Regions from separate parts of the Micromonospora sp. TSRI0369 genome, predicted to be linked through region 2. Evidence: riboswitches for the same ligand, from Rfam matches in the RefSeq annotation. Region 2 holds a riboswitch; the other holds the start of a gene.

Region 1 (3,710 bases), on a different contig from region 2:
CGCCCCGACCACGACCTCGCCGCTGTCCCGGGGCACCAGGTAGACCGACTCGCTGTCCGCGTACCCCCGGATCACGTGCCGGAAGCCCGGCGGGCCGCCACCCGGCGCGCGCAGCCGCAACACCTGGCCCTTCACCGGGCGGACCGGCAGGCCGGTCAGCTCCGCCGCGCCGCAGCCGGCCGCGACCACAGTGACCCGCGCATCCACCTCGGACAGCGCGCCGACGCGCGCCGGGCGCAGCTCCACGCCGGCTCGTTCCGCGGCCGTGCGCAGCGCGGCGACCAGCCGGCGCGGGTCGACCTGGTGGTCGCCGGGGGCCACCGCGCCGCCGCGCACACGCGGCGCCAGCGCCGGTTCGCGGTCGCGCAGCTCCGAGGGGCGCAGCGGCGTGATCGGCAGTCCCAACCCCTGTTGGTACGACCACAGCCGCCCCGCCTCGGCCAGGTCGTCGGCGGTGAGCCCGACAACGAGCGTGCCCTCGGTGCGGTACCCGATGTCGACGCCGCTCGCCTCGGTCAGCTCGGCGGCGAAGCCGGGCCAGCGGGCGGCCGACTCGACGAGCAGCCCGGTCAGCTCGCGCTCACCGAAGTACGCCTCGGCGACCGGCGACAGCATCCCGGCGGCCACCGACGACGCGCCCGACCCGGGCCGGCCGTCGTGCACCACCACGCGCAGTCCGCGCTGCGCGCACCGCCACGCGATCGCCCACCCCACCGGCCCGCCCCCCACCACCGCCACGTCGGTAAGGAAGGGCCCCCTGTTAACGCCTCCGGTAGAGGAAGGGCCCCCTCTTAACACGTCAGCGCCCGCATCAGCTCGGCGGTGGCGTGCGCGGGATCGGCTGCGCCGCTCAGCGCCCCCACCACGGCCACCCCGTACGCCCCGGCGGCCCGCAGCTCCGGCACGCTCGCGGCGGTCACCCCGCCGATCGCGATCACCGGCACGGTCACCGCGTCGGCGACCGCGCGGATCCCCTCGGGGCCGATCGGTTCCGGCAGGCCGGACTTGGTGGTGGTGACGTGGCACGGGCCCACACCCAGGTAGCCGGCGCCGGCGTCCACAGCGGCGCGGGCGCCCACCGGTTCCCGGGCGGTCGCGCCGAGCACGGCGTCCGGGCCGAGCACCCGGCGCGCGGCGGCCACCGGCAGGTCGTCCGCGCCGACGTGGCCACCGGCGGCGCCCACCGCGAGCGCCACGTGCAGCCGATCGTTCACCAGGCACCGCGCCCCGTACGGCCGGCAGGCGTCGACCACCAGCCGGGCCAGCTCGTACGCCTCCCGGTCGGTCGCGTCGTCCTCGACGCGCACCTGCACGACGAGTTCGGCGCCGGCCACCGGCAGGGCGGCACGCAGCACCGCGAGCGGGTCACGCCCCGGCCGGGTGTCGGTGATGAGATGCAGTCGTCCCAGGGACAGCACGGCAACGCTCCTCCCTGCGCCGGCATTACCCGGATCAGGTTCGACGGTCGGGGGCTCCCAGCCCCCCTCTCAGCCCGGTCCGCACCGGGCTCCCGTGGGTCACTTGCGGCCTACCGTACGACGCCTCCCGCCCGTACGGAAGCCCAGGTGAGGTTTTTCCCAGGAAAGCGTTCACCTTCCGGTCCGGGACAGCGGGTGACCGTCCCGTCACGACACGCTGCCCGGATGTCCGTTCCCGCCCGCGTTCCGCGCCGCCTTGCGATCCTGCCGTTCCGCGGCGGCCACGCCGTCTCCGAAGGGCTGCTCACCTGGACGATGCTGCGCGGGCCGACGTGGATCCGCCTGCTTCCGGACGTGTACGTGCACCGGGACGGATACCGCGCCGACGACCACCGGATGTGGTGCGAGGCGGTGGCGCTGCGCCTGCCTCCGGGTGGCGTGCTGGCAGGGCGCAGCGCCGCCTGGCTGTTCGGCGCGGACGTGCTCACCCGCGACGCGCCGGTCACCGCGCTGCTGCCGACTGCTGCTCGACTGCGACCGCACCCACGGTTGCGGTTGGTCCGGTCGCCGCTGCCGGAGCGGGACCGCACCCTCGTCGGCGCTCTGCCGGTCACCACCCCGTTGCGTACCGCGTTCGACCTGGGTCGACAGGGCTCACTCGCCGAGGCGTTGGTCGCCGTCGACGTGCTACTGCGTCGCCGGGTCGTGAAGCTGCCCGTCCTGCGGGCGTACGCCGCCGACCGGCCGGGCTGGCCGGGCGCTCCGCTGTTGCGCGAGGTGCTGGCGCTGGCCGAGCCGTTGAGCGAGTCCCCGATGGAGACACGGCTGCGGCTGCTCCTCCTCGACGCCGGTCTCGGCCCGCTCACCGCCCAGCACGAGGTACGCGCCGGCGGACGCTTCGTGGCCCGGGTGGACCTGGCCTGGCCGGCACTCCGCCTCGCGGTCGAGTACGACGGCGACCACCACCGGGAGCGGGCTCACTTCCGGCGGGACGTGGCACGCCTGAACGCGCTGCGCGCGGCCGGGTGGCTCGTACTCCGGTTCACCGCCGACGACGTGCTACGCCGGCCCGACGCCACTGTCGCCCTGGTACGCCAGGCCCTGGCAGAACGTCGTGCCACCGCAGCAAACCGCTGACCCGCACCCGCAGCCCGCAGCCCGCAGCCCGCTGCCGGGCCGCCCGAGACACCACGGGCGTCAGAAGGCCGCCGCCCGAAGACACCAATGGCGTTCCACCCGTCGCTAGATTCAGCCGCGAGTGGAACGCCATGGGTGTCTCAAGGCCCTTTTGACACCCATACCGTTCCACCCATCGTGAGCGCTGCCTCGGGGTGGAACGCCATGGGTGCCTCCGCGCGAGCGGGCCCCGGTGGGCGCACGCCGCCGCTCGGGGCAAGCCCCGACGCTCGCACGCTGACAAGCGGGCGCACCCCCGACGCGCGGACGGGCCGAACACGGGCGGACCGAACGCGCGAGCGGACCCAAGGCGCGGCCCGACGCGCGAGCGGACCGAACACGGGCGGACCAACCGCAAGCGGGCCCCAACGCGCGCGCGGGCGGGCGCGTTTAACCGGCAGGGGCAGTCAGAGGATGGCGTCCAGGGCGTCCAGGTCCTCGTCGGACGGCTGCCACGTTCCGGCTTCGGCGTTGGCCTTCACCTGCTCGGGGGTGGTCGCGCCGGCGATCACCGACGTCACGGCGGGACGCGCCGCCAGCCCACCGATGGCCACCTGGAGCATGCTGATCCCGCGCTCGGCCGCGTACGCCTCGATCGCCTCGATGACGTCCCAGCGCGCGGCGGCCAGCCGCTCGGCGTACCGGCCGCCACCGGCCAGGCGGCTGCCGGACGGGGGCGCCTCGCCCCGCTTGTACTTGCCGGTGAGCAGCCCGTTGGCGAGCGGGAAGAACGGCAGCATGCCGAGGCCGAACCGCTCGCAGGCCGGGATCACCTCGTCCTCCACCCCGCGCTCCACCAGCGAGTAGTGGTTCTGCGCGGAGATGAACCGGGTACGCCCCTGCGACGACGCGGTCCAGTCGGCGTCGGCGATCTGCCAGCCGGCGAAGTTGGAGTTGCCGAGGTAGCGGACCTTGCCGGCGGTCACCAGGTCGTCGAGCGCGGCGAGCGTCTCATCGATCGGGGTGCCCGGGTCGGGCTCGTGCATCTGGTAGAGGTCGATGTGGTCGGTGCCGAGCCGGCGCAGCGACGCCTCGACGGCGCGGGCGATGTAGCGGCGGGCGCCCCGGGCGTCGTGGTCCGGCCCGTTCGCGCCGTGCATGTCCATGCCGAACTTG
Region 2 (3,710 bases):
TGACCGGTGCGGCGCGGGCCGAGCGCCAGCTCGTCGCGGACGGTGGCGGTGACGAACTGGTGCTCCGGGTCCTGGAACACCGAACCGATCCGGCGCACCAGCGCGGGCGCCCGCCAGCGGTACGGGGGAGTGCGCGCGTCCCGCCCCGCCAGCTCCGCCGACGCGGTGACGGTCCCCGTGCCGGGGCGCAGCAGGCCGCCCAGCAGCAGCGCCAGCGTGGACTTGCCGGCCCCGTTGGGGCCGAGGACGGCGAGCGCCTCGCCGGCGCGTACCCGGAGGTCGGTGGAGGCCAGCCGGGGTGGCAGGCCGAGCCGCTCGGCGGTGAGCAGCACGTCGCCGGGCGGCGTGGTGGCGTGCCGGGGTGGCGCGACGTGGCCGGGCACCCAGACCCCGGCGGCGGCCAGCGCGTCGCCGTGCGCGGCGAAGACCGCAGCGGGTGGCCCGTCGGCGCGCACCCCGCCGCCCGGTTCCAGCACCACCACGCGGTCGACCAGCGGCAACGCCTCGGTGACCCGGTGCTCGACCAGGATCATCGTGGTGTCCGCGTCGAGCGCGTTCGCGACGGCCCGGCGGATCAGGGCGGCGCCGGCCGGGTCGAGGTTGGCGGTGGGCTCGTCGAGCAGCAGCAGCCCGGGGCGCAGCGCGAGCGTGCCGGCCAGGGCGAGCCGCTGCTGCTCACCGCCGCTGAGCGCGGCGGTCGGGCGGTCCCGGGGGTACGGGAAGCCGACCCGGTGCAGTGCCTCGTCGACGCGGGGCCAGATCTCCCCGGCGGGTACGCCCCGGTTCTCCAGCCCGAACGCGACGTCGTCACCGGAGCGGGCCATGACGAGCTGGGTCTGCGGATCCTGGAACAGGATGCCGACGCGCTCCCGCGCCTTGCGCGGGTCCAGCCCGTCGATCTCGACGCTGCCCTCCTGCTCGCCGGAGTCCTCCGGCAGCAGGCCGGCCAGCGCCGCCAGCAGCGTGCTCTTACCGGCCCCGGAGGGCCCGAGCAGCAGTACCCGCTCGCCGCTCTCCACGCGCAGATCCACCCCGCGCAGAGCCCAGCGTTTCCGCCCCCCGTGCCGCCACCCGAACCCCCGCAGCACCACCCCGCTCACCGCCCACCACCCCCTCTCCCGGCCCAGCCTGCGTGATCAAGGAGTTCGCGTCCGGAAAACCGTGCCCGGCGGACGCAAACTCCTTGATCACCGGGGCGGGGCGAGGCGAGCCTCAGACCAGGGCGCGGTCGCGGCCGGCGGGGAAGCGGTCCAGGACGCCGGTGTTCGCCAGCGCGCGGGTGAGGACGTGCGCGCCCAGACCGGCGACGATCGTGGCGCTGACGATCGTGATCAGCGCATACGGGAGGCGGTAGGAGGCGAAGTCGTACGCCTTGTTCCAGTAGACGAAGTCGAAGATCGCCGCGCCGAGGCCGGTCAGCGCGCCGGCCAGCACCGCCACCGGCAGCTTGAACGAGCGGTACCGGAACGCGGCGAACGCCAGCTCGGCGCCGATGCCCTGCATCAGGCCCTGGAGGATCACGATGCTCGCCCACTGGCTGCCCAGCAGGGCGGAGATGATGGCGGCCACCGTCTCGCAGTACAGGGCGGCGCCCGGCTTGCGGATGATCAGGCCGGCGAGCACCGCCGGGATCAGCCACACGCCGTAGAGCACCGCCTGCGCCGGTGGGAAGAACGCGAACGCCGCGTCGGTGGCGCTCCAGAGCAGGCCCCAGGCCCAGAACACGACGCCGAAGGCGACGGCGATGACCGAGGCGACGACGATGTCGACGGTACGCCAGCGATTGCTGTCGGTGTGGTTCACGGTTGGCTCCCAGTTCGTCGAGGTGAACCAGGAGAAGACGCACGCCGCGCCCGGTGGTCACCGGACGGCGACGCGGCTGGAGGTCGACCGAACTCCCTGCGCTGGCATTACCCAGATCAGGTTCGAGGGTCTGCGGGCACCGGCCCGCACTCTCAGCGCTGTGCGCTCCCCTGTCGGATGTGAAGTTGTCTCGTCGCAGACGCTAGCACCGACCACGGGCACCGGCCCAGCAGGGCGAGTGTCGGTATGGTGGCGATCATGCTGGTGGATGCGCGGGGACTGACGTTCGAGGTACGCGCCGGCGGCCCCGAGGGCGGTGACCCGGTCCTGCTGCTGCACGGCTTCCCGCAGCACTCCGGCGAGTGGGACGCGGTCACGCCCGCGCTGCACGCCGCCGGGCTGCGCACGTACGCGCTCGACCAGCGCGGCTACTCGCCGGGCGCGCGGCCGGCGGACGTCGGGGCGTACCGGATTCCGGAGCTGGTGGCCGACGCGGCCGGCGTGCTGGACTCCCTCGGGGTGACCCGCGCGCACCTGGTCGGCCACGACTGGGGCGCGATCGTCGCGTGGGGCCTTGCGGCGGCGCACCCGGAGCGGGTGCGGACGCTCACAGCGGTGTCGGTGCCGCACCCGGCCGCGATGGGCCACGCGCTCGCCACCGACCCCCGCCAGAAGATCAAGTCCGCCTACATCGCGTTGTTCCGCAAGCCCGGTACGGCGGAGCGGGTGCTGCTGGCGTGGAACGGCGCCACGCTGCGCAAGCTGCTCAGCGGGGTGGGCGACGCCGGCGCGGTGGCCCGGTACGCCGAGCCGATGCGCGAGCCGGGGGCGTTGACGGCGGCGCTGAACTGGTACCGGGCGATGACCGGGGCGGACATGAAGGCTGTCGCCCCGGTCGGGGTGCCGACCACGTTCGTGTGGAGCGACAAGGACGTGGCGATCGGCCGGACCGCCGCGCAGGCGTGCGCCGCGCACGTCACCGGCGACTACCGGTTCGTGACGCTGCCCGGCGTCACCCACTGGATCCCGGACGAGGCGCCGGGCCCGCTGGCCGAGGCGATCCTCGCCCGGTGCGCAGGAACGGAGGAGGCATGACGGTGAGCGCCGAGGCGTACCTGGCGGTGGTGACGGAGACGATCGGCCGGGTGGCCGCCGAGCAGCGGCGCAACGTCGCGGACGCGGCCGACCTGATCGCGGCGGCGCTGCGCGCCGACGGAGTGGTGCACGCGTTCGGCACCGGGCACTCCGAGGCGCTGGCCATGGAGATCGCCGGGCGGGCCGGCGGCCTGGTGCCCACCAACCGGATCGCGCTGCGTGACCTGGTGCTGGTCGGCGGCGACCCGGCCGACGTGCTCGGCCCGAAGCTGGAACGCGACCCGGCGGTGGCGCACCGCCTCTACGAGCTGGCGCCGATCCGCCCGCAGGACGTGTTCGTGCTGGCCTCGAACTCGGGCGTGAACGGCGCGATGGTCGAGTTCGCGTCCATCGTGAAGGAACGCGGGCACGGGCTGGTGGCGATCACCTCGGCGCAGCACTCGGGCCGGATGACCTCGCGGCACCCGTCCGGCCGCAAGCTCGCCGACTTCGCGGACGTGGTGCTGGACAACGGCGCGCCGTACGGAGACGCGACGCTGCCGCTGCCGGGCGGCGGCGCGGTGGGCGCGGTCTCGTCGATCACCGCGGCGCTGCTGGCCCAGCAGATCGTCGCCGAGGTGGTGGCCCGGCTGGTCGCGGCGGGGGAGCGTCCGCCGGTCTACCTGTCCGCGAACATCACCGGCGGCGACGAGCACAACGCCGAGCTGGAGGCACGGTACGCGGGGCGTATCCGCCGCGGCTCCTGAGGCGGTTTCGCGATCGCCTTAACGGGGCACAGGCGGTGCGCCGGTGGGCGTTTCCCCGCCGGCCGT

The links. A riboswitch is a leader RNA that binds a small molecule or an ion and turns the genes downstream of it on or off. The one in region 2 is predicted to bind thiamine pyrophosphate.
Region 1: linked by a shared signal. The riboswitch ahead of thiE (thiamine phosphate synthase) and the one ahead of AMK25_RS30535 (ECF transporter S component) in region 2 are both predicted to bind thiamine pyrophosphate.

What each region holds. Positions count from the first base shown of each region.
Region 1 is NZ_LIVU01000004.1:375,388-379,097, forward strand. It holds gene thiO (glycine oxidase ThiO) at 1-798, opposite strand, end outside; gene thiE (thiamine phosphate synthase) at 792-1,418, opposite strand; TPP riboswitch at 1,413-1,524, opposite strand; gene AMK25_RS14660 (DUF559 domain-containing protein) at 1,644-2,555, shown strand; gene AMK25_RS14665 (aldo/keto reductase) at 3,002-3,710, opposite strand, start outside.
Region 2 is NZ_LIVU01000018.1:2,971-6,680, reverse strand. It holds gene AMK25_RS30540 (ABC transporter ATP-binding protein) at 1-1,100, opposite strand, end outside; gene AMK25_RS30535 (ECF transporter S component) at 1,213-1,803, opposite strand; TPP riboswitch at 1,879-1,985, opposite strand; gene AMK25_RS30530 (alpha/beta fold hydrolase) at 2,062-2,898, shown strand; gene AMK25_RS30525 (sugar isomerase domain-containing protein) at 2,895-3,644, shown strand.